Regions from separate parts of the Micromonospora sp. WMMA1363 genome, predicted to be linked through region 1. Evidence: predicted binding sites of a transcription regulator. Region 1 holds the regulator's gene; the other holds the start of a gene.

Region 1 (15,440 bases):
ATACCGGCAACGACACCGGGAGCCCCCCGGGAGGGGCCGCCCTGCCGAGGTGCCCCAACTGCGGGTATGGGTAGCCTTGCCCAGGTGCGAGTACGTGTCGAACAGACCTCCCTACCGGGGATCGGTGTACGTCACGATCTGGTGACGGAATCCGGCCGCCGACTGGGGGTGGTCTCCCACCGCAGCGGCCGTCGTGACCTGGTCCTCTTCGACCCCGACGATCCCGACTCGTGCCAGGCCGACATTCCGCTGACCGACGACGAGGCGGAGGCACTCGCGGACATCCTCGGCGCCTCGCTGGTGCTCGGCCAGCTGTCCGGCCTGCGGGAGCAGGCCGCCGGTCTGCTCACCGAGCAGATCGCCATCCCGGCCGGCTCGTCGTACGTGGGCCGCAGGCTCGGCGACACCAAGGCGCGTACCCGCACGGGAGCCTCGATCGTGGCGGTGCTGCGTGACGGCGACGTGATTGCCTCTCCGGACCCCTCGTTCCGCTTCGCGGCCGGTGACGTGGTGGTGGTGGTCGGGACCCGGGCGGGTCTCGACGGCGTGACCGCCATCTTCGCCGACGGTGACCCGGACGGCTGAGGCGGATGCACGAGACCACGTCGCTACTCATCGAGGTCGGCGCGCTGCTGTTCCTGCTCGGCCTACTCGGCCGGCTCAGCCGCCGGATCGGCCTCTCCCCGATCCCCCTCTATCTTCTCGCCGGCCTGGCCTTCGGGCACGGCGGCGTGTTCGAGTTCAAGGCCAGCGAGGAGTTCTTCGCGGTCGGCGCGGAGATCGGCGTGATCCTGCTGCTGGTCATGCTCGGCCTCGAGTACTCGGCCAACGAACTGATCGGCAACCTACGGGCGGCGGCTCCGGCCGGCCTCATCGACGGGGTGCTGAACGCGCTGCCGGGCGCCGCCTTCGCGCTGCTGCTGGGCTGGGACTGGGTGGCTGCGGTCGTCCTCGCCGGGATCACCTGGATCTCCTCGTCCGGTGTCATCGCCAAGGTGCTCGCCGACCTGGGCCGGCTCGGTAACCGGGAGACCCCGGTGGTGCTGTCCGTGCTGGTCATCGAGGACCTGGCGATGGCCTTCTACCTACCGCTGCTCACTGCCGTGCTGGCCGGCACGGGTCTGATCGGCGGCGGGATCTCGCTTGCCATCGCGGTAACCACCGTGCTGATCGTGCTGGTGGTGGCGATCCGGTACGGCCGGCTCATCTCGTCGGTGATGTCGGCGGGCGACCCGGAGGCGCTGCTACTCGGCGTGCTCGGCCTGACCCTGCTGGTCGCCGGCGTGGCCGCGAAGCTCCAGGTGTCCGCAGCCGTCGGCGCGTTCCTGGTCGGCATCGCGATATCCGGGCCGGTGGCGCACCACGCGACGGAGCTGCTCACGCCGCTGCGCGACCTGTTCGCGGCGGTGTTCTTCCTCTTCTTCGGGCTGGTCACCGACCCCCGGGACATTCCGCCGGTGCTGCTGCCTGCGCTCGGGCTGGCAGCGGTGACGATGGGGACGAAGACGCTCACCGGATATTTCGCCGCCCGGCGGGCCGGTATCGCCGAGCCCGGCCGTTGGCGGGCCGGCCTCGCCCTCGTGCCGCGCGGGGAGTTCTCCATCGTCATCGCCGGGCTCGCGGTGGCCTCCGGCGGCGTCGAGCCGCGGTTGGCGGCGCTGGCGACGGCATACGTATTGATCACGGTAGTCACCGGGCCGATGCTGGCGCGGGTGCCCGACCTCGACTGGTTCAAGGGCTGGCTGCGGCGCCGGGCGGCGGCGCAGCGGGCCCAGCCGGCACCCGTCCCCGACTGACGGTCGGGGGCCATCGCTGGCCAACCCACCTGCACGTCCACGCTCAGCCAGGACGGTCAGCCAGGCCAAGCGGTTGCCGAATTGCTCCCGCGGGGTCTACCGCTGGTGGCACTCGCGGGTTACCGTTTCGCCCCAGCAGCGATGGGTCCGCGGGTGCACGTCGCCCGCGCAAGAAGCGGAAGGTTGGCCGGTGAGCGTGCAGGAGTCGACGTTCCACGGCTTCGTCAACCCGGTCGACCCGTCGCCGGCGGAACTGCGGTCGTGGGCCTACCAGCCGGATTCTGTGCCACTGACCTCCATGCCGCCGGACTGGGACCTGCTGGTCTCCGGTGACCGGCTGGTGCTGACCCTCTTCGACCTGGCCACGGATCCGGCCTGCCCGGCCCGCCGCTTTGCGCTGCACTGCCTCTACATCTACGCCGCGGACGGGATCCGGACGAACTTCCGGGCTCATCCGAAGCGGCGATTCCGCAAGCTGGTGGAGCAGGCCGAGCGGGACGGCGACGAACTGATGCGGACGTGGGCGCACAACAGCCGGGTGCTGCTGGCCCGGCCAGACCTGTTCGTCTACCGCGACTGGTGCGAAGGCGGCTTGGTCCGGGGCAACCACCGCCTCGCCTGAGCGGCGAGGCGGTGGCCGTCTGATGCCCGATGCCAGTAACGGCTACTTCCTGGCATCCTCCGGGTACGGTCGCGGCCCCGTGGGTCCCGGCCCGTACGCAGTTGACGCTGATCGGTCAACGCGCCTGTCGGTCGCTGCTCTCGCGACGCCCCTCGTCGATGCCGTGATCGGCCGAGTCGGCGAACCGCCCTTCGCGGATCTTGTCGCGGAACTTTCCGTGGGTGACCCGGTCGAATCTCTCCCTGACGTTCTCGGCCACCTGTTCGAGCCGTTCCTCGGTCTGTTCGGCCACCTTCTTCGCCGATTCCGCCATGCGCTCCCCCTCGCCATGCCGGTAGGTCTGAATTGAGCTGAGAAGACCTCAATCGCCAGCCTAGTCAGGGCGGCCCGTTCCCGCCGGAAAACGGGGACGGCCCGGGCCGCACGCCGTGATCGTCTCAGCGCTCGGGGTTTCGGCGGGGGCGCCAGACCACCAGCGCGGTGGAGGTGCGGTTGGCCGGCACCAGGTCGCTGCCCGGGAAGCGGGCCAGCGACTCCAACTCGGCGATCCGGCGATACGCGGCATCCAGCTCCTCCTCCAACCGCGCCACCCGCTGCTGCGCCTGCTCCAGCAGTCGCTCCAGGCCGATGATTCGCTTCACGCCCGCCAGGTTGATCCCGTCGTCCTGGCTGAGCCGCTGCACCTCACGCAGCAGCACCACGTCCCGGACGCTGTACCGGCGACCCCCGCCGGCCGCCCGGCCCGGCTGTACCAAGCCGAGCCGGTCGTACTGGCGAAGCGTCTGCGGGTGCATCCCCGCCATCCGTGCCGCCACCGAGATCATCAGCACCTTGGCCTCGTAGGCAGGGTCATCCGCACCGATGAATCTGTCCGACATCCCCGATCACCTCCGCCTGTACCGCACCCGAGCCACCGAAAACACCGGTCAACTGACTCGACGCACCCGCGCGTCGAGATGTTCCCGAGCGGCCGGCGAGCTCTGGGCGGCGAAGGTCTCCAACGCCGCCCGCGCCTCCTCCGACAGCGCCGCCGGAACCACCAGGTCGAGGGTGACCAGCAGGTCCCCGGCCCGACCGTCCTTGCGGGCCACCCCCTTGCCCCGCGCGCGTAGGACCCGTCCGCTGGGCGTCCCGGGCGGCACCCGCAGGGTCACCGCGCCGTCGAACGTGGGTACCCGCAGATCGGTGCCGAGCACGGCCTCGGCGAAGGTGATCGGCACGGTCAGGGTGAGATCGTCGCCGGTCCGCCCGAACAGGTCGTCCGGGCGGACCTTGACGTGAACGAAGAGGTCGCCCGCCGGGCCGCCACGCTCGCCGGGCTCACCCCGCCCGGCGAGCCGGATTCGCTGGCCGTCGGCCACCCCGGCGGGGAACCGGACGTTGAGCGTCCGGGTCTTGGTCACCCCGCCTGTGCCCTGACACTCCGGGCACTTCTCGTCGACCAGCGTGCCGACGCCCTGACAGCTGCGACACGGCTCGGAGAAGCTGAACGACCCCTGGTTGCGGGTGGTCACGCCGGCACCGTGGCAGACCGGGCAGGCGCGAGGCTGGGTGCCGGGCTTCGCGCCGCTGCCGTGGCAGGTGTCGCACACCCCGGGGGCACGTAGCGTCAGCGGGAGGGTCACCCCGCGCACGGCGTCGTCGAAGTCGAGGGCGACCTCGGCCTCGATGTCCCGCCCACGAGCCGGGCCCCGGGGTGCGGCACCGCCACTGCCCGAAAAGATCGAACTGAACAGGTCCTGGAAGCCGGCACCGCCGAAGCGCTGGTCGCCACCCGCCGTGCCGCCGAACAGGTCGGAGACGTCGAACGGCTGGCCGCCGCGGGCGTTACGGCGGAATGCCCCCGAGCCGAACAGCGAGCGCATCTCGTCGTACTCCCGGCGCCTGGCCTCGTCACCGAGCACCGAATACGCCTCGGATACCGCCTTGAACCGCTCCTCGGCCTTCGGGTCGCCCGCGTTGTGATCCGGATGCGACTCGCGCGCCAGCTTCCGGTACGCCTTCTTGATCTCGTCAGCGGAGGCGGCCTTCTGCACGCCCAGGACGGCGTAGTAGTCCTTCTCGATCCAGTCCTTGGAACTCACCGGTCCGCCCTCTTCCCACCGAACGGTCGTCCCGCCCGCCCGGTGCGGGCGGACGGGACGATCCGATCATCGTGTCGTACCACTTACTCGGGGTCGGCGACCGCGACCAGCGCCGGCCGCAGCAACCGCTCGCCGATCTGGTAGCCCCGTCGCATCACCTGCACACAGGTCGGCTCGGTGACGTCGGCCGAGGTCTGGTGCGCCACCGCCTCGTGCCGGGTCGGGTCGAACGGGTCGCCCTTCTCACCGAACGGGGTCAACCCGAACTTGCCGAGCGCGGCGGTGAGCTGCTCGGCCACCGAGCCGAACGGACCGACCAGGTCGCCGTGCTCGCGAGCCCGGTCCAGGTCGTCGAGGATCGGCAGCAGCGCGGCGAGCACCGCGCCGGTCGCCTGCTCGGTGACCAGACCTCGGTCCCGGTCGACCCGCTTGCGGTAGTTGGCGTACTCCGCCGACACCCGCTGTAGATCCCGGGTCCGCTCGTCGAGTTCGGTGCGCAACGCCTCCAGTTCGGCGCCGAGCGAGGTCGCGGCGGCGGCGTCGACGGGTTCGGCCGGGGCATCCACCACCGGCGGGCCGGCCGGAATGCCGTCGTCCCCCGCGGCGGTCTCGACCTGGATCTCGTCGACCACCACCTCGGCCTCCTCGACCAGTCCCTCCGCCGGGACGTCCGACCCGGCGTCGGCGGCGGCCCCGTCGGACCCCGCAGTATCAATGATCTTGCGGTTGTTACGGATGACGACCCGCGACTCCGCACCGGCCTCGCCGGGGGAAGCGGAGCCACCCGGCGCCGCCCCGGTGCTGCCCGGGCCGGCGGCTCGTGGCTTCTCCGTCATTCGGTTACCTCATCCCTGTGCGTGGAGTGCGTGTCCGAGGAGGGCTGTCACTTCTTGTCCTCGTCCACGATCTCCGCGTCGACCACGTCGTCCGCACCACCGGGCGCACCACCGGCCTGCGCACCACCAGGCGCACCACCGGCCTGCGCACCACCGGTCGCCCCGGCGCCCGGCTGGCCCGCCTGCTCGCCCTGCTGCTGGCCGTAGAGTAAGGAGCCGGCCTGCTGGGAAACCTGGGCCAACCGCTCGTGCGCCGACTTGATCTTTTCGATGTCCTGGCCGCCGAGCGCGCCACGCAGCTCGCCCAGCGCCTCGTTGAGCTGGTCGCGGGACTCGGTCGGCAGCTTGTCGCCACTCTCGGCGAGGAACTTCTCGGTCTGCCACTGGAGCGCCTCAGCCAGGTTCCGGGTCTCCGCCTCGTCGCGACGCCGCTTGTCCTCCTCGGCGTGCTCCTCGGCGTCCCGGCGCATCCGCTCGATGTCATCCTTCGGCAGCGACGAGCCGCCGGTGATGGTCATCTTCTGCTCCTTGCCGGTGCCGAGGTCCTTCGCGTGGACGTTCACGATGCCGTTGGCGTCGATGTCGAAGGTGACCTCGATCTGCGGTACGCCGCGCGGCGCCGGCGGGAGGCCGGTCAGCTCGAACGTGCCGAGCTTCTTGTTGTACGCGGCGATCTCGCGCTCACCCTGGAAGACCTGGATCAGCACCGACGGCTGGTTGTCGTCTGCCGTGGTGAAGACCTCGGAGCGCTTGGTCGGGATCGTGGTGTTGCGTTCGATCAGCTTGGTGAAGATGCCGCCCTTGGTCTCGATGCCCAGGCTCAACGGGGTCACGTCGAGCAGCAGGACATCCTTGACCTCGCCCTTGAGCACACCGGCCTGGAGCGCGGCGCCGACGGCGACGACCTCGTCCGGGTTGACGCCCTTGTTGGGTTCCTTGCCGGTGAGCTGCTTGACCAGGTCGGTCACAGCCGGCATTCGGGTCGAACCGCCGACCAGGATGACATGGTCGACGTCGGAAATCTTGATCCCGGCGTCCTTCACGGCCTGCTCGAACGGGCCCTTGCAGCGGTCCAGCAGGTCCTGCGTCATCCGCTGGAACTCGGCTCGGCTAAGCGTCACGTCGAGGTGCAGCGGGCCGGCGGCACCGGCGGTGATGTACGGCAGGTTGATGTTGGTGGTGGCGGCGGCGGACAGCTCGATCTTCGCCTTCTCGGCCGCCTCCTTGAGCCGCTGCATCGCCATCTTGTCCTGGGACAGGTCGATGCCGTGCTCGCCCCGGAAGGTCTTCACCAGGTGGTCGATGATCCGCTGGTCCCAGTCGTCGCCACCGAGGTGGTTGTCACCGCTGGTTGACTTGACCTCGATGACGCCCTCGGCCAGTTCCAGCAGCGACACGTCGAAGGTGCCGCCGCCGAGGTCGAAGACCAGGACGGTCTGCTCCTTGGAGCCCTTGTCCAGCCCGTACGCCAGGGCGGCCGCGGTCGGCTCGTTGACGATCCGCAGCACGTTGAAGCCGGCGATCTCACCGGCCTCCTTGGTGGCCTGGCGCTGGCCGTCGTTGAAGTACGCCGGGACGGTGATCACCGCGTCGGTGATCTGCTCGCCCAGGTACGCCTCGGCGTCCCGCTTGAGCTTCATCAGCGTGCGGGCCGAGATCTCCTGCGGCGTGTACTTCTTGCCGTCGATGTCGACGGACCAGCTGGTGCCGATCTCCCGTTTGACCGAACGGATCGTCCGGTCCGGGTTGGTCACCGCCTGACGCTTGGCGACCTCACCGACGAGCACCTCGCCGTTACGGGCGAACGCGACGATCGACGGGGTCGTCCGCGAGCCCTCCGCGTTGGCGATGACGGTGGGCTCACCGCCCTCCAGGACGCTGACGCAGGAGTTCGTCGTGCCGAGGTCGATACCGACCGCACGTGCCATCTTCGCTTCCTCGCTTCGTTCGGTTGAGCAGGTGACGGGCACCGCCCGCGGCGCACCCACCACAAGTTGAGTGAACTGGACTCAATAGTGCCACGCCTTCGCCAAACGTCAAGTGAGGTTGAGCCGACCCGACGCAACCCACCTCGGTTATTACCGTCTGGTTGTCTTCCCATGCATCGGTCGGGCACGCTTTAGCGGTGACGACGCACGGCGATTCCGCCACCGAACCCGCCGTGCCGACCGTCGCAGCCCGCACCGGCCCCACCGGTTCCGGTGAGACCCCGTACACCAGCACCGGGGACGACACCCTGCCCACCGCGCTGACCGGCCTGCGCGCCGCGATCGGCGCGGCGCGCTTCCCGCTCCCGCTGCCCTCGGCGGAGGTCGCCCGCCGGGCCGGGCGGGCCGTCACCGACCAGCTCGACGACTATTTGCTGCCCCGGCTCCGCCGGCTCGACGCCCCGCTGCTCGTGGTGATCGGTGGGTCCACCGGTGCCGGCAAGTCGACCCTGGTCAACAGCATGGTCCAAGCCCGGGTGAGCGCCGCCGGGGTGCTCCGTCCCACGACCCGCTCCCCGGTGCTGGTGTGCAGCCCGGCCGACTCGAGCTGGTTCCGTCAGGGTGCGCTGCTGCCCGGCCTGACCCGCACCAACTCGCCCAGCGAGGACCCGCGGGCCCTGCACGTGGTCACCGCACCGGCACTCCCGCCCGGGCTGGCCTTCCTCGACGCCCCCGACATCGACTCTGTGGTCGACGCCAACCGGGCCCTGGCCGGTCAACTCCTCGCGGCCGCCGATCTGTGGCTCTTCGTCACCACGGCCGCCCGGTACGCCGACGCCGTCCCCTGGGACGTGCTCCGCACCGCGCGGTCCCGGGGCACGGTGATCGCCATGGTGCTCGACCGGGTACCGCCGGGGGCTGGCGACGAGGTCACCGCCCACCTGTCCGAGATGCTCGCCGAGCAGGGCCTCGGCGCGACACCGCTGTTTGTTCTCCCGGAAACCTGGGTCGACGGGCAGGGGCTGCTCCCCGTACAGGTCACCGCGCCACTCGCCGACTGGTTCGCCCGGCTCGCCGCCGACGCGGACGCCCGGGCCGCCGTCGTCCGGCAGACCCTGGACGGCACGCTCGCGACCCTCCACCCGACCGTCGAAGGGCTCGCCGAGGCGGCCGACGAGCAGGTCGTCACCGCCGACACGCTCGACGAGCGGGTCGCCGCCGCTTACCGGAGCGCCCACCGCACCGTCGAGCAGGGGCTCTCCGACGGGCGACTGCTGCGCGGTGAGGTCCTCGCCCGCTGGCAGGAGTTCGTCGGGACCGGCGAACTCCTCCGCACCCTGGAGGCCCGCCTCGGGCGCCTGCGGGACCGACTCGCCGCCGCGGTGACCGGTCGCCCGGCGCCGGCCGCCGGGCTGCGCGTCGCGATCGAGTCCCAGCTGGTGACGCTGCTGTGCGGGGTCGCCTCGGAGGCGGCGGAAACCGCGCACACCGCGTGGCGGGCCCATCCCGCCGGGGCGGCGTTGCTCGACCCAGCGCTCGCCCACCCGTCGCCCGAACTGCCCGACCGCGCCGAACGGCTGATCCGCGACTGGCAGCGCGGCGTGCTGGACCTGGTGCGCACCGAGGGCGACGACAAGCGTTTCATGGCCCGGACAGCCGCGTACGCGGTCAACGCCACCGGGCTCGCCGTCATGATCGCCGTGTTCGCGTCGACCGCGTTCATTCCGACCGGGCTGGAGGTCGCCACCGGAGCCGGCACGACGGTCGCCGGGCAGGCCGTGCTCCAGGCCATCTTCGGCGACCAGGCGGTGCGTACGCTGGCCGACAAAGCCCGGACGGACCTGTTGGCGCGGGTGCGGGCGCTGCTGGACGAGGAGGCCGCGCGCTACCTCACCCGGACCGCCGCGGCGCGGCCGGCCGCGGAGACCGCCGAGTCGCTGCGCCGGGCCGCCGACCGAGTGGAGTTCGCCCGGCGTCGCAGCGGCTTCGCCGTGGACGCGCCGACCGAAGGGGCCGGGCCGCGGTGAGCAACATCGTCGGGCGGATGCGTGGGGCGTTCCGCGGTGACCAGCGGGTGGACGTCAACGCCCTGGTCGCCCGGCTGGAGGCGGTCCGCCGGTTCCTCGGGCTGGTCGACGGTTACCTGCCGGACAACCAGCTCGGCGCCGCGCACACCCTGATCGAGCGCGCCGGCGCCCGGCTTGCGCTCTCCCGGAACCACACCGTGGTCGCCCTGGCCGGGGCGACCGGCAGCGGCAAGTCGAGTCTGTTCAACGCCCTCGCCCGGATGGGACTGTCCCCAGTCGGGGTACGCCGCCCGACCACCGGCGCCACGCACGCCTGCGTCTGGGGACCGCCCGACGGTGGTACCCAGCTGCTCGACTGGATCGGCGTGCTACCCCGGCACCGGTTCGTGCGGGAAAGCGTGCTCGACGGTGACGACGAGAGCGCCCTGCACGGGCTGGTCCTGCTCGATCTGCCCGACTTCGACTCGGTACAGCGGTCCCACCAGCTCGAGGTGGACCGGCTACTCGGCCTGGTCGACCTCGTCGTCTGGGTGGTCGACCCGCAGAAGTACGCCGACTGCGTCATCCACACGAGCTACCTGCGCGAGTTCCACCGGCACCGGGATGTCACCCTCGTCGTGCTCAACCAGACCGACCGGCTCCCCCCGGCGGAACTGCCCCGGGTCCTCGCCGACCTGCGTCGGCTGCTCGACGCGGACGGGCTGGACGGCGTGCCGCTGCTGGCCACCACGGCCGTCGAACCGGACAGCATCGCCGGGCTGCGGGAAGCGCTGGAGCACACCGTCGCCGAGCGGCAGGCAGCGCTGCGGCGGCTGCGCGGTGACCTGGAAGCCGCGGTTACCGACCTCGCGGAACTGGTCGAGCCAGGTGAACCGAGCGGGCTGAACGACGCGACGGTTGTCGCCCTGAACCGGGCGCTGGCCGGCACCGCCGGGGTTCCCGCCGTCGCCGACGCGGTCGAGACGGCTTACCGGCACCGGGGCGCGGCGACGACCGGCTGGCCACTGGTCCGGGGCTGGCGGCGGCTACGGCCCGACCCGCTGCGCCGGCTGCACCTGCCGCACGGCCCGGACGACGCGGCGGAGAGCCTGGTAGCCGCGACGTCGGTGCCCGATCCGACCGCCACGCAGCGCTCGGCACTCGGGCTGGCGATCCGGTCGGTGGCCGATCGCGCCGGGGCTGGCCTACCCGCTTCCTGGCCCGCTGCGGTGACCGCCGCGGCCCGCTCCCGGCTCGCCGACCTGCCCGACGCGCTGGACACCGAGATCGCCCGCGCCGACCTGGGCATGGGCCGCCGACCGCTGTGGTGGCGGCTTGTCGGAGGCCTCCAGTGGCTGGTCACGGCCACCGCAATGGTCGGCCTGGGCTGGCTGGTCCTCGGCTACGCGCTGCGCGCGCTCGGGCTGCCCGAGCTGGATCACCCGACCGTCGGCGCGGTTCCGCTGCCGACCGGGCTGCTGCTCGGCGGCCTGCTCGCCGGGCTGTTGGTGGCCGCGCTGACCCGGCCGGCGCTGCGGTGGGCGGCCCGACGGGCCCGGCGGCGGGCTGAACAGCGGCTCACCGCCACGGTGGCGGACGTCGGGGCGGCCTACGTGCTCGCGCCGATGCGCGCCGTGCTGTCCTCCTACACCGAAGCCCGCCAGGCTCTGTGGGACGCCACCGGCCACTGACCGGCGCTCCGGCGGACCTGACCGCCGCTCGCGGCGTAGGGTCGGTGAATGGGAACTCCGCAGACCCCCTACGACGCGGTGCTGCACGCGGCCCGCGACGTGGCCAAGCTCGACAACGCTCTGGACGCCGAGATGCTCGGCGCGGCGTTGCTCGGCAGCGTGTACGCGGTCGCCGAGACCCGGCGGGACGACGCCGTACGCGAGTTCGTCGGCGACTTCCTCGCCGCCACCTCCCGCCGACGCGCGGCCGCGGCGACCACCATCCGGTCGGTCTTCGCCGCATTGGTGCCCGACGCGACAGGAGCCGAACGGGTGCGTCCGGGCACCACGGCGCCCGCCTGGTCGGGCCAGCTCGGCCGGGTCCACCTCACCGGCTGCTGGTCGTACGGGGACGTGTACGGCGACCAGACCTCGTACCTGGCGACCTTCGCGTACGACGATCCGGCTGGCGGACCGGAGCATGCGCTGGTGACGCTCGTCGATCACAACATCGGTATCACCAAGGACGTCTTCGTGGGCGGCCCGCCGTCCCGGGTCCTCGACCAGATCCGCCAGATGTGCGCCGGGGACGAGCTGACCTGGTTCCGCGACGAGGAGCCGGTGCGCATGCACACCGAGGTGACCCGGCACCTGGCTGTCACCGACGACCTGAGCGAACTACCCGGGGAGGGATCGCTGGCCACCGACCGGGCCCTGGTCGGTGCGCGGCTGGCCCTGCTTCCGGTCGGCCGGCCGGCGCCCGTCCGGGTGGTGAAGCCGCCAGCCGCCGCCGAGCGTACGGAGCTGGTGCGGCGGTTCCTCGCCGCGCCGGAGGCCACCCGGTTCGAGTTGGACGCCGTCGACGGCGCGCAACTCGCCTCGCTGCACTTCTGCCTCGGGCTGCTGCTCGACCACGCGGCGACCTTCACCGACCCCGACCCACTGCGGTGGAGCCCGACGGTGGCCGGGCTGTTCCTACTGGACTGGGTGCACCGGCGGGCCGTGCTCGACATGGACGACGCGGCGATGCTGCCCCGGGTGCTGCGCGGCTGGGCCGCGTACGCCGGCCGCAAGCGGGGGTTGCCGGAGACGGCGACGGCCGGAACGGACGCCGCGATCGAGGAGATGGTGCCGGAGTTCGCCCGCCTCTACACCACCGGTGAGCGGCGCAGCCCGGCGACCGCCGCCGTCGCACAGTTGTTGGCCGACGGTGTCGACCCGGAGGACCCGGCCGCGCTGGACGCCTGGATATCGGCCAACCGCCACCACCTGACCGATGACGGAACCTGACGGATCTCGAGTGCTGGAAAGGTCGTTCACCTACCGCAGGCGTCGACCGGGACCCCGCCTGCTCCACCAGCGCAAGCCGGCGGGGTACCCGGACACGGTGCGGAGCTGGCCTTGGTTCAGGCAGCGGCGGTCGTAGGCCCATCGGTCGGCTCGGGTCCGGGCTCGGACGGCTCGCCTGTCGGCAGGGGCGCCGACGGCTCACCTGTTGACGGGGGCGCCGACAGCTCGCCTGTTGACGGGGGCGCCGACGGTTCGTCGACAACCGTCTGATCGGACGGCGGCCGGGACAGGGTGCTCGTCGGCTCCGCCGACGTGTCCGGGCCGTCGGTCGGACCCGAACCCCCTGGCGGGTCCGGCGTCGGAGACGGGCTCGGAGACGGCGTCGGAGACGGGCTCGGAGACGGGCTCGGAGACGGTGCGGGGGCCGAGGTCGGCGACGGTGTGGTCAGCGAGAGCGACACCCTCGTCGGCGGCGGTGCCGGGGCGGGGCGGACGAGACCGACCCGGGACGGCCGGGGTGCGGGAGGCGCCGGACGCCACACCGGCGGCACACCGGGGCGCCAGGCCGGGTCGTCCGAGGCAGCCGCCGCAGGCGTCGAGGTGGCCGGCGGCGCGACGCCGGACTGGCTGCTCGTGGGCAGCGGGAGCACCACCGGGCCCACGGACGGGGTCGGAATGAACGGGGTGCCGGCGTCGGGCAGGGCGGTACTGCCGACGGTGGCCGAGCCGGCGCTGATCGCGGCGAGGATCGGCATGGCGGCGGTGCCCGCGAGCAGCGCCACGGTGAACAGGTATCCCCGGGATGGCCCGCCACCGCCCGGGGCACGGTGGGCACCGACGATGCGGCGGTAGGTCACTGCCGAACGGTAGGTCACACCCGCACGATGCCGGCCGGCGTTCGGAGTACCCGGGGCCTCACCTGGCTCGGACACGGCACCCTCCTCGTCGTCGTCCGCACGGCCGGCGGGCGACCGTGGCCGGCCCGGGAACGGCGCGGCCCACGATCGGCGGGCGGTCCCGCGCTCTCACCCTGGCCCAGTCACGCTGAGTCGGCCAACCCGGCACAGCGTGTCGAACCACGGATCTACCCGAACGGTGACAAACGACCACCAGATCGGCGGCGCGCCGATGGAGCAGACACTCGGCAATCCGTGTAACGAAGCGGGCAGGCCACGAGGTACGGGCCGGCCGGACTGTGGGCGCGCTCACGTGTGATGCGACTATGGAGCACGACGGCAACGCAGCCGTGGCCGCCGCGCACCCCGCGGACGGCACGGCTGGGCGCCGGCGCTCCCGAACCGGATCCACTCCCCTGGATCCGGCTCACGCCGCGCGGCAACCCCCACCGGGGCTAGGCGCGGTTCGCCAGGAACCGGTCCGGCACCAGCCGGGCAGGCGCAGGAGTTGCGCGTTGCCGGGTGACCCCCCGGCGCCGACGCAGACATGACAGGGAGAGACGGATGGCAAAGGGCGACCCCGGGGTCACCACCCGCGGCCGACGGGCCGCACCCCGTTCCAGGAAGAGCGTCACCAGCGACCCCGAGCTGGTGCAGCTGCTCACCCCGGAGGGCGAGCGCATCGACAGCGTGACCGGGCCGGACGGCACCGAATACCGCGTCGACTTCACCGACGAGGAGTACCGCGGCCTGTACCGCGACCTCGTGCTGGTGCGGAAGCTGGACGCCGAGGCGACCGCCCTGCAGCGGCAGGGCGAACTCGGCATCTGGGCGAGCCTGCTCGGCCAGGAGGCGGCACAGGTCGGTTCCGGCCGGGCGCTGCGTACCCAGGACATGGCCTTCCCGACCTACCGGGAGCACGGCGTCCTCTACTGCCGGGGCATCGACCCGATCATGCCGCTGGGCCTGTTCCGCGGCGTCGACCAGGGCGGCTGGGACCCGAACGAGTTCAAGTTCAACATGTACACGATCGTGATCGGGGCGCAGACCCTGCACGCGACCGGGTACGCCATGGGTGTCGCCATGGACGGCAAGACCGGCACCGACGACGGCGAGGCGGTGATCGCGTACTTCGGCGACGGCGCCACGAGCCAGGGCGACGTCAACGAGTCGTTCGTCTGGGCCGGGGTCTTCAACTCCCCGCTGGTCTTCTTCTGCCAGAACAACCAGTACGCCATCTCGGAGCCGCTCGATCGGCAGACCCGCATCCCGCTCTACCAGCGGGCCGCCGGCTTCGGCTTCCCCGGCGTCCGGGTGGACGGCAACGACGTGCTGGCAACGTACGCGGTGACCCGGAACGCGCTGGACAACGCCCGGCACGGGCAGGGCCCGAGCCTGATCGAGGCCTACACCTACCGGATGGGGGCGCACACCACCTCCGACGACCCGACTCGGTACCGGATCGCCAGCGAGGTCGAGGCCTGGCAGGCCAAGGACCCGATCGCCCGGATGAAGACCTTCCTGGAGAAGCAGCGGATCGCCGACGCCGACTTCTTCGCCGAGGTCGACGAGCAGGCCCGGCGCGAGTCGGTACACCTTCGGGAGCGGGTACTGGCGATGCCGAACCCCGAGCCAGCCACCCTGTTCGACCACGTCTACCCCAACGGATCGCCGCTACTCGACCAGCAGCGGGAGCAGTTCAGCCGGTACCTGGAGTCGTTCGAGGGGAGCGCGCACTGATGGCCACGGAGACGCTCACCCTCGGCAAGGCCCTCAACGTCGGCCTGCGCAAGGCTTTGGAGAACGACCCGAAGGTCGTCATCCTGGGCGAGGACGTCGGCAAGCTCGGTGGTGTGTTCCGGATCACCGACGGCCTCCAGAAGGACTTCGGTGACCAACGGGTGATCGACACCCCGCTCGCCGAGTCCGGCATCATCGGCACCGCGGTCGGCCTGGCCATCCGTGGTTATCGCCCGGTCTGCGAAATCCAGTTCGACGGCTTCGTCTACCCCGCGTACGACCAGATCGTGTCGCAGGTGGCGAAGATGCACTACCGTTCGCGCGGCAAGGTGCAGATCCCGATGGTGATCCGCATCCCGTTCGGCGGCGGCATCGGCGCGGTGGAGCACCACTCGGAGTCGCCGGAGGCGTACTTCGCGCACACCCCCGGCCTCAAGGTCGTCTCCTGCGCCAACCCGCAGGACGCGTACTCGATGATCCAGCAGGCCATCGCCTCCGATGACCCGATCGTGTTCCTGGAGCCCAAGCGCCGCTACTGGGAAAAGGGCCCGGTCGAGGTCGACGCACCGCGG
Region 2 (15,440 bases), 3.2 Mb from region 1:
CGCCGTCATCATGATGGCCGTCTTCGTCGGCTTCGTACCCTCCCACGACATGTTCATCAAGACGATGGGGTTCGCGCTGGCCGTCGGAGTCCTGATCGACGCCCTCGTCGTCCGGATGACCATCGTCCCGGCTACCATGACGTTGCTCGGGCGTGCGGCCTGGTGGCTACCCGGCTGGCTCAACCGGCTCCTCCCCGCCGTCGACGTCGAGGGCGACCAGCTCCACCACCGCCTCAACCCCGCGACCACCGACGCGTCCAACGAGCGCGAGCCGGAGTTGACCCGAGCCTGACCCATCCCGTCGGTTTTGCCTGCCCGCCGGCACGTCGGCGGGCAGGCTACCGATCGTCGTGACGTGCCGGCCGCCGGACTGGTCGTGCGGCGGTGATGAAAGGCTTGACGCATGAGTTCCACACCCGTACGGCACGATCCACCCGCCGAACCGCCCGTGGGCGACGAGGCGACCGCCTTCGCCGACCTCGGCCTGCGCGCCGAACTGCTGGCCGCGCTGTCCGCGCTCGGCTACGAGGAGCCCACCCCCATCCAGCGGGAGGCGATCCCGCCGCTGCTGGCCGGGCGGGACCTGCTCGGGCAGGCGGCGACCGGCACCGGCAAGACGGCGGCGTTCGCACTGCCGCTGCTGCAACGGCTGCCGGACGACCGTCCCGGCGGGGATCCGGTGGCGTTGGTGCTGGTGCCGACCCGGGAGCTGGCGGTACAGGTCTCCGAGGCGTTCCACCGCTACGGCAAGGACCTCGGTACCCGGGTCCTGCCGATCTACGGCGGGCAGCCGATCGGTCGGCAGCTGCGTGCGCTGGACGCAGGGGTGGACGTCGTGGTGGCCACCCCCGGCCGTGCGCTGGACCACATCGCCCGGGGCACCCTGCGCCTGACCGATCTCGCCACCGTGGTGCTGGACGAGGCCGACGAGATGCTGGACATGGGCTTCGCCGAGGACATCGAGGCGATCCTGGAGCACGCGCCGGAGCAGCGGCAGACAGTGCTGTTCTCGGCGACGATGCCCAGCCGCATCGACGGGCTGGCCCGCGCGCACCTGACCGACCCGGTGCGCATCCTCATCGCCCGCGAGCAGCCGGTGGCCGGCGAGGCCCCCCGGGTGCGGCAGAGCGCGTACCTGGTGGCGCGGGCGCACAAGCCGGCCGCGCTCGGGCGGGTGCTGGACGTGGAGTCCCCCACCGCGGCGATCGTCTTCTGCCGCAGCCGGGAGGAGGTCGACCGGCTCACCGAGACGATGAACGGCCGCGGGTACCGGGCCGAGGCGCTGCACGGCGGGATGAGCCAGGAGCAGCGGGACCGGGTGATGGGGCGGCTGCGGGCCGGCACCGCCGACCTGCTGGTGGCCACCGACGTGGCGGCCCGGGGCTTGGACGTGGAGCAGCTCAGCCACGTCGTCAACTACGACGTGCCGTCGGCACCCGAGTCGTACGTGCACCGGATCGGTCGGGTCGGACGCGCCGGCCGCGAGGGGGTGGCGATCACCCTCGCCGAGCCACGCGAGCACCGGATGCTCAAGACCATCGAGCGGGTCACCGGTCAGCGGATCACCATCGACAAGATTCCCACGGTCGCGGACCTGCGCACGCGCCGGCTGGAGCTGACGCAGGCCGCGCTGCGGGAGAGCCTGCTGGAGGACGACCTCGAACCGTTCCGCGTGATCGTCGAGTCGCTGAGCGACGAGTTCGACCTGATGGAGGTGGCGCTCGCGGCGGTGCGGCTGGCGCACGAGGCCACGCTCCCCGGCACCGCGGACGAGGAGGAGATCCCGCAGGTCGCGGTCCGCGCGCCCAGGACGGCCCGGCCTGGGTACGAGGGCCGCGGCGAACGCCGTGGCGGCGGTCGGCCCCGGGGCACGGGTACGACGCAGGTCTTCATCGGCCTGGGCCGGCGCGCCGGGGTCCGGCCACAGGACCTGGTGGGTGCGATCACCGGCGAGACCGGGGTGCGCGGGCGGGACATCGGCTCGATCGAGATCGCCGACCGGTTCTCCCTGGTGGAGGTGCCGGCCGGGGTGGCTGACGAGGTGATCAATGGCTTGCGGGGAAGCACGATCAAGGGTCGCAGGGCGACGGTGCGCCGGGACCGCGACGGCGACGGCGACCGGGACCGGCGGTTCGACCGCGGTGACCGGCGCCGCGACCAGCCCTGACCCGCCCGGGTCAACGGGTGGGACGGGCAACCGGTGACTCGCCCCACCCGCCGACTCGGCTACGACGGCGTCGCTACTCGACGTTTTCGCTGACCACGTTGTCGGCGCCGACCACTGGCACCTGCCGGCATCGCTGCCCCCGATCCCGCTCCCCCGTTCTCGTGGCTGTCGAGCATGGTTCGAGTACGGCCGGAAGACGTCGCCGCTCCTCGCGGTACTGCCGTCACCGCGCCGTGAGCAACGCCGGACCGTCCTGCGCCGGATCGAGGTCGGCCGGGCGCAGCGCCAGGGCGAGCACGTCGGCGACGTCGGCGAGGGTGTGCACGGTCAGTGCCTCGCGCACCTCGGTCGGCAGGTCGTCGAGGTCCGGCTCGTTACGCTTCGGGATGATCACCTCGGTCAGACCCGCCCGGTGCGCGGCGAGCAGCTTCTGCTTCACGCCACCGATGGGCAGCACCCGACCGGAGAGGGTCACCTCACCGGTCATCCCGAACTCGGGGCGGACGGGCCGGCCGCTGGCCAGCGACGCCAGGGCGGTGACCATGGTGATGCCGGCGCTGGGGCCGTCCTTGGGCACCGCGCCCGCCGGGACGTGCAGGTGGATCCGCCGCCCGGCCAGCGCGTTCGGGTCCAGCCCCAGTCGCCGCCCGTTCGACCGCAGGTATGACAGGGCGATGTGCGCAGACTCCTTCATCACGTCGCCGAGCTGACCGGTCAGGGTCAACCCCGGCTCGCCGTCCATGCTGGTGGCCTCGATGAAGAGCACGTCACCGCCGGCGCCGGTGACCGCCAGGCCGGTGGCCACTCCCGGGACCGCCGTCCGCTCCGCCGACTCCGGGGTGTGCTTCGGCCGGCCCAGGTAGCGGGTCAGGTTGTCGGCGTCCACCCGGACCGGGGCCGGGTCGGTCGCCGACGCGACGGCCACCTTTCGCAGGATCTTCGCCAGGGCACGTTCGAGCTGCCGCACTCCGGCCTCCCGGGTGTGCTCCCCGGCGATTCGCGCCAGCGCCTCGTCGGTCACGCTGACCTCGTCGACGGTCAGCCCGGCCCGCTCCCGCTGCCGGGGCAGCAGGTGGTCACGGGCGATGGCCACCTTCTCGTCCTCGGTGTAGCCGTCCAGGGTGACCAACTCCATCCGGTCCAGCAGCGGGCCGGGGACGGTCTCCACCACGTTGGCGGTGGCCAGGAAGAGCACGTCGGACAGGTCGAGGTCGACCTCCAGGTAGTGATCCCGGAAGGTGTGGTTCTGGGCCGGGTCGAGCACCTCCAGCAGGGCCGCGGCCGGGTCACCGGCGTAGCCGACGGCCAGCTTGTCGACCTCGTCGAGGAGCACGACCGGGTTCATCGAGCCGGCCTCGCGCAGGGCGCGGACGATCCGGCCGGGCAGCGCGCCGACGTACGTACGCCGGTGGCCGCGGATCTCCGCCTCGTCGCGGACACCGCCGAGGGAGACCCGGACGAAGTTGCGACCGAGCGCCCGGGCGACGGACTCGCCGAGGCTGGTCTTGCCGACCCCGGGCGGGCCGGCGAGGGCGAGCACCGCGCCGGAGCCGCGACCGCCGACCACGCCGAGGTTGCGCTCCGCTCGCCGGTTACGCACCGCGAGGTACTCCAGGATGCGGTCCTTCACGTCGGCCAGGCCGGCGTGGTCGGCGTCGAGCACCGCGCGGGCCGCAGTCAGGTCGGTGTTGTCCTCGGTCCGCGTGGTCCACGGCAGTTCCAGCACCGTGTCCAGCCAGGTGCGGATCCAGCCGGTTTCCGGGGAGGCGTCACTGGCCCGTTCCAGTTTGCCGACCTCGCGTAGCGCCGCCTCACGGACCTTGTCGGGCAGGTCGGCCGCCTCGACCCGCGCCCGGTAGTCGGCGGAGCCGTCCGGCGCGTCCTCGCCGAGTTCCTTGCGGATCGCGCCGAGCTGCTGGCGGAGGAGGAACTCGCGCTGGGACTTCTCCAACCCCTCGCGGACGTCGGTGTTGATCTGCTCGGCCACCTCCTGCTCGGTCAGGTGGTCCTTGACCCAGCCGACGAGCAGTTCCAGTCGGGCGGTGACGTCCGGCGCGGCGAGCAGCTCGGTCTTCTGTGCGAGGCTGAGCCAGGAAACGTAGCCGGCCGAGTCGGCCAGTTCGGAGAGGTCGGTCATCCGCTCGATCGCGTCGATGACCTGCCAGGCACCGCGCTGCTGAAGCACCGATGTCATCAGGGCCCGGTACTCGCGGGCGAGTTCCCGGGCGCGTCCGGCGGGGGCGGGCTCGGACAGTTCGGTCGCCTCGACCCAGAGGGCGGCGCCGGGTCCGGGGACACCGGAGCCGATCCGGGCCCGGGTGAGGCCGCGGATCACGGCGGCTGGTTCCCCGCTGGGAAGTCGACCGACCTTCTCGATGGTGGCGACGACGCCGACGGGACCGTACTCGCCATCGAGGCGGGGCACCGCGAGCAAGCTACGGTCACCGGCGGCTCGGGCCGCGTCGACGGCGGCCTGGGTGGTCGGGTCAAGGGTCACCGGGATCACCATGCCGGGCAGCAGCACGGCGTCGGTCAAGGGAAGTACCGGAAGAGTCGCCATCGAACACCTGCCATCGCGTTGAGTTGAGCGTGTTCAACTCAAGTAACAAACCGTACCCCTTGTTCCTGCCTGTGACCTACGACACGTGACGCTGTGCTGGGCGACACCCGAGGGACACCCGCCGCAGGCACCGGCCAGCGGTCCGCCCCACCCGCCGGGAGCAGTTTCCGGCTGGGTCGACCATCGAATTTCGCTGGAGGATTACTCGACTCGCCGGAATGAAGACGACGCGCTTTCTTGCGATAGTGCCGCGGGATACGTCAAACTTTGACCACACCCCATCCCCACACAGGGAGTAATCGGCGATGGCCAGAAAAGTAATCACAGTTCTGACTGACGACCTCGACGGCGGAATGGCCGATCGGACCGTCGAGTTCAGCTTGGACGGCGTGGCGTACACGATCGACGTCTCCGACGAGAACGCGGGCGTCCTGCGGAAGTCGTTGGACCCGTACCTCAACGCCGGGCGGCGGATCGGCCGTGGTGGCGTCGACACGTCACGGACATCCCGTCGCGGAGCCGGATCGGCGGCGGGAATGGACCGCGAGCAGAACCGGGCGATCCGCGAATGGGCCGCGAAGAACGGCTACAAGATTTCCGAGCGCGGTCGGATCCCGGTCGAGGTCGTCGAGGCCTACAAGAAGCGCTGAGCCAGCAGCGGGCCCAACCCGCGCGCGGGGTCGCGCTTGAAGGGGGTGCGGCCCCGCCGGTATTCGCGTGCCGATCATTGAGCTGATCTCAGCGACGCGAATGTGTTGATTGGTACGACACGGGCGAACCGGGTCACGCCGGACGGTGCTGGAAGTGGGCGTGGAGCCATCGATAGACAGGTCTTTGCGACAAGATCCACGTCTTCGAGAGGGCTCCACGTGATTGCCTATCGTGCCATGGTCGACGTCCCCAGGGAACTCGTGCAGTACCTCGGCCGGCTGCTTGCCGCGCAACGCCGAGCCAAGGGGACACGGCGCGACACCCGCGCGTTGACCTGCTTCTACCAGGCACTCCTGGTGCTCGTCTGGTTCCGCAAAGGCGAGGACGCGACCCTGCTGGGCGCCGGGTTCGGCATCTCCCGGGCCACTGCGTACCGGTATATGGCCGAGGGTGTCGCAGTGTTGGCCGCGCAGGCCCAGGATCTACACACAGCCCTGCGCCGGGTCGCCGACGACGGCTGGTCGTACGTGATCCTGGACGGAAAGCTGTTCGACTGCGACCGGGTGGCCGAGACCACCCTCAGCGTCAAGGGCGACACGATCGACGCCTGGTATTCCGGCAAGCATCGTGACTTCGGCGGAAACGTTCAAGCGGTCATGCGCCCGGACGGCCTGCCGGTGTGGACCTCCGCGGCGATGCCGGGGCATCTGCACGATCTGACCTGCGCCCAACAGCAGGGCATCACGGCTGCCCTGAACTGGGCCGCCTCCGAACTCGACCTGCCTACCCTGGCCGACTCCGGTTACGAAGGCGCAGGTCAAGGCGTCAAAGTCCCGGTCAAGCAGCCCACCGACGGGCAGCGGCTCGCTCCCGACAACCGCGCCTACAACCGGCTGCTACGCGGACTGCGCTGGCAGGGCGAACGCGGCTTCGCGATCCTGGTCGGACGCTGGAAAACCCTCCGGCATACCACCGCCAGCCCACACCGGATCAGCGACATCCTCGCCGCCGCACTCCACCTGACCCATTTCGAGTACAAGTACCTACCGCAAAGTCGCTGAGATTACTTCATTCCGCCCACCGAAGCGTGGCGCGTCACCCACACCGGCGGCGGTCACCCCTTCGTCACACCATGCGCCGCAATTGATCACAAGGCTGACGGGCCGTTACGGAGCAGCGGCTGGCCAGGGCCGGGACGGGTCGAGGAATCACCGCGCTCCGGGTCCGAACATCCGCCTGATCCGCTGACCCGATTGGCTTCGGCGGCAAGCCGACCCGGCGCCGGGCCGCCCGGGCACGCCCCCGGACGGCCCGCGGCCCCGCTCAGTTGACCTCGACCCGGACCACGTCGAACGCCGGGGTCTGGTTGGCCCGCTCCATCATGGGCACCCGGTGCGAGCCGTCACCGGCCCAGACCGCGCACTGGGCGACGCCGGACTCCGGCAGCCCGGGAACCTGGATCGTGACCTGGTCGGGCCGGGCTCCGCCCCCGTTGTCCTCGGTGGCGACGAAGAACGCCGGTACCGCCTCCGGGTTCGCCGGCGCCTCCGACGTGCTCTCCAGCATTCGACACGCGGTGTGGAAGTGCCCGCGCGTCAGGCCCTGGTCGTTGAGCAGCGAGCTCTCGACGTAGTAGCCGCCCTGACCGGCGGCCAGGAACCGGTCCCGGATGAGATTCTTGGTGGAGACCCGCAAGGTGAACGGCTCGTCGCGCTCCACCTGCTGCGGAAAGTCCGTGATCAGCAGAGAGGGGTTGTTCGCGGCGGCACCGACCTCACCGAAAGCGGTGCTGACACAGCGGTTGCCGTTCTGGAATCCGTCGTGTGGCTGGAGCTGGCTGTTGTCGCAGTTGTTTGCGAGCACATCGAGTCCTGCACCCGGCGCGTTGTCGCCGCCGCCGTCATCGTCGTTGCCGCCGTCGTTGTTGTCGCCGTCGTTGTTGTCGCCGGTCGGGGCGACCTGGCACCCGGCAAGCTGGGACAGGTTGCGGGGGCGCGGACCGAACCGGTCGATGGCGCTGGCGATACGGCTCAGCGTCGCCTGCCGCTTGCTGGCCAGCGGGGCCAGGATGGCGCTTCGGATGAACCTCTCGCCGCGACGCCCCTCGGCGGCTAGCCGCCGGTCGGCCTCGGTGATCTGGTCCTGCAGCTGGGCGAGGTTCCGATCCACCTCGGCGCGGGCCCGCTCCGGCACCTGCGGCAGCGCACCGGCCACGTCGGGACAGGCGACGGCGGTACCGCCGTTGTCCGCGGGGGCGTCGCCGTCCGGGTCTCCTGGCACTCCTCGACCGACTGCTGACCGTCACCCCAGTGGTTACGCACCCACCGGCCGTTCTGCCAGGTACGGGTCGTGGTGCCGGTAGCGGCCGGCGCGGTCGCGCCCGGGCTGGGCGGCACGCACTCGGCGGCCGCCCGTCGGGGCTTGTTCGACCGTCGCTCCCCGGCCGACGAGATCTGGGTCACGGCGACGATGCCGCCGAAGACCGCGAGTGTGCCGATCACAGCGATCAGTCGCTTGCTCCTCGCGTTGCCGGATGACCGGCGCACCCGTATGGACCTGCGCATCGAATTACTCCTTCGCGATCCGGTTGTTGAATCGAGACCTCGGCGGACCTACGGAATTGAGATGGCACACCCGGCGTCAGGCGTCGGGGCGTACCCGGCGGCGCGTCGATGACCGACGATGCCCTCCCGCACCGTCTTCCGCGTCTGATTGACGCGGTCGGGAAGATCCTGTCCATTCCCGCATGAGTACGGGGCCACGTCGGCGGAGGTTCAACACCGGCGTGGAAAACTCGCCGCGATGCTTGCGGGCGCGCCAGGAGTGCCTCGTCAGCCGACGCAGAGGTGGTCGAAAGCGAAGCCGTCGACCAGCTCGTCGCGGCGGGCGGTTGACCGGCGGATTCCGGCCCGCAACCCGTCCCGCGACGTCAGCGCCCGCGCGGCGCTCTCCCGAGCGCGCAGGCGCACCGACGGCCAGCGTGGCGAGATCCTCGGCGAGCCGGTCGATCCCGGTGGAGAACCGGTGCTCCACCACCGTCACCAGCTCCGCGAGGTCGGGCGACCGGTCTTCGCGACGCAGACCGCGACGTCGTAGGTCTCCCACGGGGCGCCGGTCCACTGGCGACCGGTGACACCGGGCACACGCCGCTGCACCAGGTCTCCCAGCCGCCGCGGGCCGTGCGCGACCTCGTCACCTCAGGTCAACACGGAGCCCGCACGCTGTCCACGGGCACCGCCCGGCAGCCAGCCGCCTTCCGCGCCACCGCGTGGACGGACGGCTCACCGCCAGACGACCACCTCGGAGAGCGGCTTACGGGTGATGGCCGGAACGGTGGCCCCGTCCGCCGGGTAACCCACCGGAATGACCACGTTGGCCCGTTCCTCGGTGGGCCGGTCCAGCAGCTCGTTGAGGAAGCGCATCGGGCTCGGAGTGTGGGTGAGGGTGGCAAGGCCCGCCTGGTGCAGCGCGGCGAGCAGGAGTCCGACCGCGATCCCCACCGACTCCTTGACGTAGTAGGGGCGCGGGGTGTCCGGACCGCGGTGCACCTCGAAGACCACGATCACCGCGGGCGCGGTCTCCAGGAACGGCTTGCTCGCGTCGGTGCCCAGCGGCGCCAGCGCCGCCAACCACTCCTCCGGTGCGCGCTGTTCGTAGAAGATGCGCTCCTCGGCCTCGGCGGCGACCCGCAGCCGGCGCTTGAGCTCCGGGTCGGTGACCACCACGAATCGCCACGGCTGCCGGTTGGCGCCGCTCGGCGCCGAAGCCGCGGCACGCAACGCCTGGTCAAGGACGCCGGCCGGGATCGGTCGGTCGCCGAAGTCGCGGATGGTGCGACGTCGCACCATCGCGTCGGCGAAGGCCCGGGACCGGGCCAGCGCCTCCGTCGGAGATACGCCGTAGTCGGGTACGGGCCGAGTGGGTGGATCCGCGGGGGTGTTCGGGGGCACCGTGTCATTGTCGACACCCCACCCCGCCCCGGCCAGCCGAACACGCGGCATGATCGGCGTGAGCCGGCAGACGAAGGGGGTGGACGGGCGGATGCGGGTGGTGTCACTGGTGCCGTCACTGACCGAGGCGGTGGCGTCGACGCTCCCCGGGCTGTTGGTCGGGGCGACCGACTGGTGCACCCACCCCGTCGGGCTGGACGTGCCACGGGTCGGCGGCAGCAAATACCCGGACCTGGACCGGATCCGCGCGCTCCGGCCCGACCTGGTCCTGGTCAACGTCGAGGAGAACCGACGCGAAGACGCCGATGCCCTGGCGGCGGCCGGCGTGCCGGTGCGGGTCACCTACCCTCGCACGGTGGACGACGCGCTCACCGAGCTCGCCGCCCTGCTGGCGGAGCTGGGCGCGGCGGCCGAGCCGGGCTGGCTGACTGCTGCCCGCCACGCGTGGAGCGCCGTGCCGGTCGACGCGCCGCCACGTCGGGCGGTGGTGCCGGTCTGGCGGCGGCCGTGGGTGGTGCTGGGTCGGGACACGTTCGCCGGTGACGTACTGCGCCGGCTGGGCGTGACCCACCTGTACGCCGACCACGCCGAGCGGTATCCGCGGCCGCCCCTGGCCGAGCTGCGGGCGCGGAAGCCGGAGCTGGTGGTGCTGCCGGACGAGCCGTACCCGTTCGCCCCGGGCGACGGCCCGGAGGCGTTCCCGGGTGTGCCGTGCGCCCTGGTCTCCGGCCGGCACCTGACCTGGTACGGGCCGTCGCTGGGCGAGGCGCCCGCCCGGCTCGCGGCCCAGCTCGCGGCGGCAGTCAGCGATCCGGCGGGATGAGCCGCCGCTGGCCGGCCCGGTTGCGTCCCCGGCGGGCGACGACAGCGCTCCAGGCGATCGAGGCCGACAGGGCCAGCACCACCACCGTCAGCGTGAGCCAGACCGGTACCTCGCCCACCGGCGTCTCGGCGAGGATCAGCTTCACTCCGGCGAAGGCGAGCACGACCGCCAGTCCGTACCGCAGGTAGCCGAAGTGCCGCAGCAGACCGGCCAGGCAGAAGTAGAGGCTCCGCAGGCCGAGCACGGCGAACGCGGTCGCCGTCCAGACCAGGAACGTGTCGGTGGTGATGGCGAGGATCGCCGCCACCGAGTCGATCGCGAAGACCACGTCGGTGCCCTCGATCGCGGCGAGCGCGACCAGCAGCAGCGTGGCTCTGCGCTGGCCGTCGACCCGGGCCGTGAAGTGGCTACCGTGGTAATGCGGATCGGTCGGCACCAGCCGCCGGACGAGCCGCACGGCCGGGTTGCGGCCCGGGTCGACCTCGGGTTCGCCGCGCGCGGCGAGTCGCCAGCCCGTCCAGACCAGGAACGCTCCGAGGGCAAGCCCGGCCCAGGCCAGCCGGTCCAGTAGGTGGGCGCCGGCGAAGATGAAGACGAGCCGGAAGGCGAGGGCGCCAACCACTCCCCAGAAGAGGACCTTGTGCTGGAACTCGTCGGGGACCCGAAAGTAGCGGAACAGCAGCGCGAACACGAAGACGTTGTCGATGGACAGGGCCTTCTCGAGCAGGTAGCCGGAGTAGTACGCGCCCGCGGGCTGGCCGCCCAGCCAGATCAGGACCACCAGTCCGAACGAGAGACCGGCGGTGATCCACACCGCCGACCAGGCGAGCGCCTCGCGCAGCTCGATGAGGTGGTTGTCGCGGTGGGAGAGCACGTCGACCGCGAGCATGACGGCGATGACCGCGCCGACCGCCGCCCAGCCCCACAGCGGCACGGCGAACGTCGCCTCGTCCACCCGGCGCCCTCCGCATCCGTGACGCCGCGCCCCGCCGACGGTGCGGGGCGGCCGGGCCCGCCGGATCGTCGACCGGACCGGGCCGCGTCGTCGCCTCCGAGACTAGGCGAGCCGGCCGGCTGGTCGTCGTGGCTCCGCCGAACTCGACGCCCGCCGAGGGCCGACCCACGGGCGGCACACCCGCGACCGGTCACCGCGCCTTCACCGCGCGTGACGATGTCGACCAGCCGCCCCGCTCGTCCAGCACGGCAGGCGGTTCACCGGCCCGTTGTCCCATCAGCCGCGGGCCTGCCGCGGCACTCCGACGATGTGGCCGCGCCCGACAGGCATCGGCGGATCACGATCCGGCAGGATCACGGTGCGAACGACGTCACGACCGACACGGTAGGAGACTCCCGGATGGACCAGGCAGGCAAGCCCGAAGTGGGCCCGATCGTTGGCGCGCCCCCGGCCGATCTCGTCATCGAGGACATCACCATCGGGGAGGGGCCAGAGGCGCAGGTGGGGCAGGTCGCGAACGTCCACTACGTCGGTGTCGCCCACTCCACCGGCCGGGAGTTCGACGCGTCGTGGAACCGGGGGGAGCCGTTCGGGTTCCCGCTCGGGGGTGGACGGGTCATCGCCGGCTGGGATCGGGGTGTCGTCGGCATGAAGGTCGGTGGTCGTCGTCGCCTGACCATCCCGCCGCACCTCGGCTACGGCGACCGGGGCGCCGGAGGCGTCATCAAGCCGGGTGAGACCCTGGTGTTCGTCGTCGACCTGCTCGACGTCCGCTGACCTCCGCCGCCCCGCACAGCCAGCCGCCAGCGCGGGGACAAGATTCGCCCGCGAGCCCGTGGCATCGGTCGGCCGAGCCCCGGGCGTGCCCGGACGACGCCCGCCTTGGCGCTCAGGCCGCGATCAGCTCCCGCACGGTCGGGACGGGAGCGGCCGGATCGGCTGCGACGACCCGGACCACCCGGAGCAGGCCCGTCACCCGCAGCACCCGGGCCACCACCGGGTCGGGGCGCACCAGCACCAGTTCCCCGCCACCGGAGCGGAGCCGCAGGTGGGCGGCGACCAGCGCGCGCACCCCGACGGCGGAGAGGACACTGACGCCGGACAGGTCCAGCCGGAGCACCGACCGGGCTGGCACCGCCCACAGCGCCGAGCGCAGCACGCCGACGGTCGCGATGTCCACCTCGCCGACGGCTCGCACGTCTACCACCCGGTCACCCATGTCGACCTCGACGTGGAACCGATCGTCCCGCTGCCCCATACCGACGAATCTAGCCCGCCCCACCGACAGTTTCGTCCCCCCGCAGGCCGGGATCCGGGTACGACCAGGGTCGCACCCCCACGGGTCGGGGATCCCCCTTCCGGGTGGCACCCGGGAGAACCGCCCACCGGGTCCGGCGAACGGTTCAGCAGAGGCCGTGGGCGGCGGGCGGACGGGTACCGTCCCGCTGACGGTCCGCCGGACCGGGACGCCGCGGGGGACCCACCCGCTCCCGGCCGGTCCCCCGCGTCCCCTGGTTCAGCCGCTCTCGGACGGCACCGGCGAGGGCGAGCCGCCGGCCACCATGCCGGGATGCGGCGCCTGCGTGGGGCTCGGCTTGAGCCCGGCGGGCACGGGCAGGGCGCTGCCCTTGACGTACTGGTCCCAGCTCACGTTCCAGGCCGTCCAGCCGTTGCCCTCGGTCAACTCGACCTCGGTGCCCTTGAAGGTGACCAGGTCGCCGACCTGGGTGACGCCCATCAGCCAGTCCGCGGCGGCGGAGGAGACGTTGGTGCAGCCGTGCGAGACGTTGGTGTACCCCTGGTCCCCTTCGGACCACGGCGCGGCGTGGATGAACTCGCCGCCCCAGGTGAGGCGCTGCGCGTCCTCGACGTCGACCACGTAGCCGCCGTTCGGCTCCCCCGGGTGTCGAACGTGGCGTACTGGTGCTTCTCCATGATCACCATCTTGCCGCTGGAGGTCGGTGTGCTCGGCTTGCCCAGACTCACCGGGATCCGGCGGATCAGCTTGCCGTCGCGGTGCACGGACATCTGTTTGGTGGCGTTGTCGATCTCCAGGGAGACCTGCCGGCCGATCTTCGAGGTCGCCCTCCGGTCGGAGTCGCCGACATGCTCCTTGCCGATCGGCAGCCCCTCGAGGCCGGCGCGGACGCTGATCGTGGTTCCCGGACGCCAGAAATCGGGTGCCCGGTAGTAGACCTGGCTGCCGTCGGACACCCAGGACCAAACGCCAGGCTGGGGCGGATTGGTCTTAACGAACAATCGGCGCTGCACCGTCGCCCTGGCCTCTTTCGGAATGGGCGGATCGAACGCGACGGTCACCGGCATGGCCGTTCCGTACGTCCGATTGCCGGCGAAATACAACGTGCTGGTGATTGCTGGTTTGGTGGACTTCGGCATGGTCGTGAAGGTCGTCCGCTGGGTGGCCGTCTTGCCGGAGTCGCCGGTGGCGGTCACCTCAGCCGTGTAGGTCCGGCGGGGCCGCAGCGGCGCGCTCGGCACCCAGGCCGAGCCGTCCTCCCGGGGCTCCGTTTTGACGTCCGCTCCCTTGTCGTCGGTGATCCGGACCGAAGTCACCTTGCCGCCCTTGACGGCGACGCCCACCTCGGCGCTGATCGGGACGTCCCGGGCCCGGTCGGCCGGAGTGACGGCCAACTCCGGGGCAGTCCGGCCCTCCTCCGATCGTGCGTTGCGGTCGACGGTGCATCCGCCGAGGGCCAACGGTACGATCGCGACGGCCGCCGCGAGCAGCGTCATTCGTCGCCTGAAATCCATGATGCTCCCCCCGCTCTCGCCTTCCTCCGCCACATTCTCTCCGCCCCGCACACTTACGCACGCAATTTCGCTGAATCCCCGGGCGCAGTTATCGACCCCCATTCTCCGATCCGGCGCGAGCTGCGCCGCCCGTTACCGACCGTGCCCGAACACCACTGGCCGTCCGCCTTCGACCCCGACCCGCCTGGTTCGCCCATTCCACCGGCCTTCCTCGCCCGCCGACGCACGCCCCGGCCAGGAACGCGGAAGCCCTGGACGTGCGTCCAGGGCTTCCGCGTTCTGGTTTCACAGGTTGGCGATCAACACCGCCGGTCGCTCGACGCAGTCCGCGACGTGCCGCAGGAAGCCGCCGGCCACCCCGCCGTCGCAGACCCGGTGGTCGAAGGTGAGGCTCAGCTGGGTCACCTTCCGCACTGCGAGCTGCCCGTCGACCACCCACGGCTTGTCCACGATCCGCCCCACACCGAGCAACGCCGCCTCCGGGTGGTTGATGATCGGGGTCGAACCGTCGACACCGAACACGCCGTAGTTGTTCAGCGTGAACGTGCCGCCGGTGAGCCGGGCCGGCGGGAGGGTACCGGCCCGCGCCGCCGCCGTGGTGTCCGCCAGCGCGACGGCCAACTCGGCGGTGGTGAGCCGCTGCGCGTCCCGCAGTACCGGCACCACCAGGCCCCGGTCGGTCTGGGCGGCGATGCCCAGGTGCACGCCGGCGGACTGGACGACCCGCTGCCGTTCGGTCTCTACCCGGGCATTGAGCTGCGGAAACCGCCGCAGGCCCGACAGGCAGACCCGGGCCAGCAGCGCCAGGACGCTCACCGGCGTGTCCGGGGTGGTCGCGTTGATCGCCACGCGGGTCTCCAGCAGGGCGGTCGCGTCGACGTCCACCCAGATGGTCACCTCCGGGATCTCCCGCCGGCTGCGGGACAGCTTGTCGGCGATGGCCTTGCGGATGCCGGTCAGCGGCACGACCACGTCGCCGTCGCTCAGCTCGCCGTGCGCCACCGGGGCGTCGGGCACGGCGGTGAGCGGCGCGGTCGGCGAGGCCACGGCAACCTCCACGTCGGCGCGGCGGATCACGCCGCCGGGCCCGGTGCCGTGCAGGGACGCCAGGTCGATGCCGCCTTCCCGCGCCAACCGCCGGACGATCGGGGAGATGACCAGCGGGGCGGTCCGTGACACGTCCGGGCCGTCCACCGAGCGCCACGTGGACGCCCTGGCGGCGGCCGGGGAACCGCCGGGTGCGACCGAGGTGCCGGCCGGCGTCGGCACGCCCGCCCCGGACTCCGGCGCGACGACGACACGAGGTCGGCGCCGCCGGCCTGCGCCGCCGTGGCCGGTGCCGTAGCCGATCAGGACATTTCCGGAGCCGGCCCGCTCCTCCTCCCGGTAGGCGGCGGGCTCGGAACCGTCGTCGGGCGCGGACCCCCCGGCCGTGTCCGGTGGGGCGATCGTGACCAACGGCTGGCCGACCGGGCGGACCTCACCCGCCGCGCCGTGCAGGGCCACCACCCGCCCGGCGTACGGACAGGGCACGTCGACGACGGCCTTGGCGGTCTCCACCT

What was found. The regulator HspR, encoded in region 1, represses chaperone genes until heat shock. The targets are predictions, from matches to a motif close to TTGAGTNNNNNNNACTCAA.
Region 2: the regulator HspR is predicted to act here: its motif matches at 4,751-4,769, upstream of lon (endopeptidase La).

What each region holds. Positions count from the first base shown of each region.
Region 1 is NZ_JAUALB010000001.1:4,088,618-4,104,057, forward strand. It holds gene QTQ03_RS19035 (cation:proton antiporter regulatory subunit) at 85-585, shown strand; gene QTQ03_RS19040 (cation:proton antiporter) at 591-1,796, shown strand; gene QTQ03_RS19045 (hypothetical protein) at 1,987-2,418, shown strand; gene QTQ03_RS19050 (hypothetical protein) at 2,534-2,731, opposite strand; gene QTQ03_RS19055 (heat shock protein transcriptional repressor HspR) at 2,856-3,296, opposite strand; gene dnaJ (molecular chaperone DnaJ) at 3,345-4,502, opposite strand; gene grpE (nucleotide exchange factor GrpE) at 4,586-5,338, opposite strand; gene dnaK (molecular chaperone DnaK) at 5,386-7,266, opposite strand; gene QTQ03_RS19075 (ABC transporter) at 7,464-9,293, shown strand; gene QTQ03_RS19080 (GTPase) at 9,311-10,963, shown strand; gene QTQ03_RS19085 (hypothetical protein) at 11,012-12,232, shown strand; gene QTQ03_RS19090 (hypothetical protein) at 12,674-13,084, shown strand; gene pdhA (pyruvate dehydrogenase (acetyl-transferring) E1 component subunit alpha) at 13,693-14,868, shown strand; gene QTQ03_RS19100 (alpha-ketoacid dehydrogenase subunit beta) at 14,868-15,440, shown strand, end outside.
Region 2 is NZ_JAUALB010000001.1:850,650-866,089, reverse strand. It holds gene QTQ03_RS03970 (MMPL family transporter) at 1-292, shown strand, start outside; gene QTQ03_RS03965 (DEAD/DEAH box helicase) at 404-2,167, shown strand; gene lon (endopeptidase La) at 2,391-4,727, opposite strand; gene QTQ03_RS03955 (histone-like nucleoid-structuring protein Lsr2) at 5,033-5,377, shown strand; gene QTQ03_RS03950 (transposase family protein) at 5,597-6,439, shown strand; gene QTQ03_RS03945 (hypothetical protein) at 6,702-7,658, opposite strand; gene QTQ03_RS03940 (hypothetical protein) at 8,210-8,347, opposite strand; gene QTQ03_RS03935 (nitroreductase family protein) at 8,660-9,226, opposite strand; gene QTQ03_RS03930 (helical backbone metal receptor) at 9,420-10,151, shown strand; gene QTQ03_RS03925 (TerC/Alx family metal homeostasis membrane protein) at 10,132-11,040, opposite strand; gene QTQ03_RS03920 (FKBP-type peptidyl-prolyl cis-trans isomerase) at 11,506-11,883, shown strand; gene QTQ03_RS03915 (STAS domain-containing protein) at 11,996-12,364, opposite strand; gene QTQ03_RS30195 (hypothetical protein) at 12,623-12,844, opposite strand; partial or broken gene QTQ03_RS03910 (L,D-transpeptidase) at 12,875-13,860, opposite strand; gene QTQ03_RS03905 (dihydrolipoamide acetyltransferase family protein) at 14,164-15,440, opposite strand, start outside.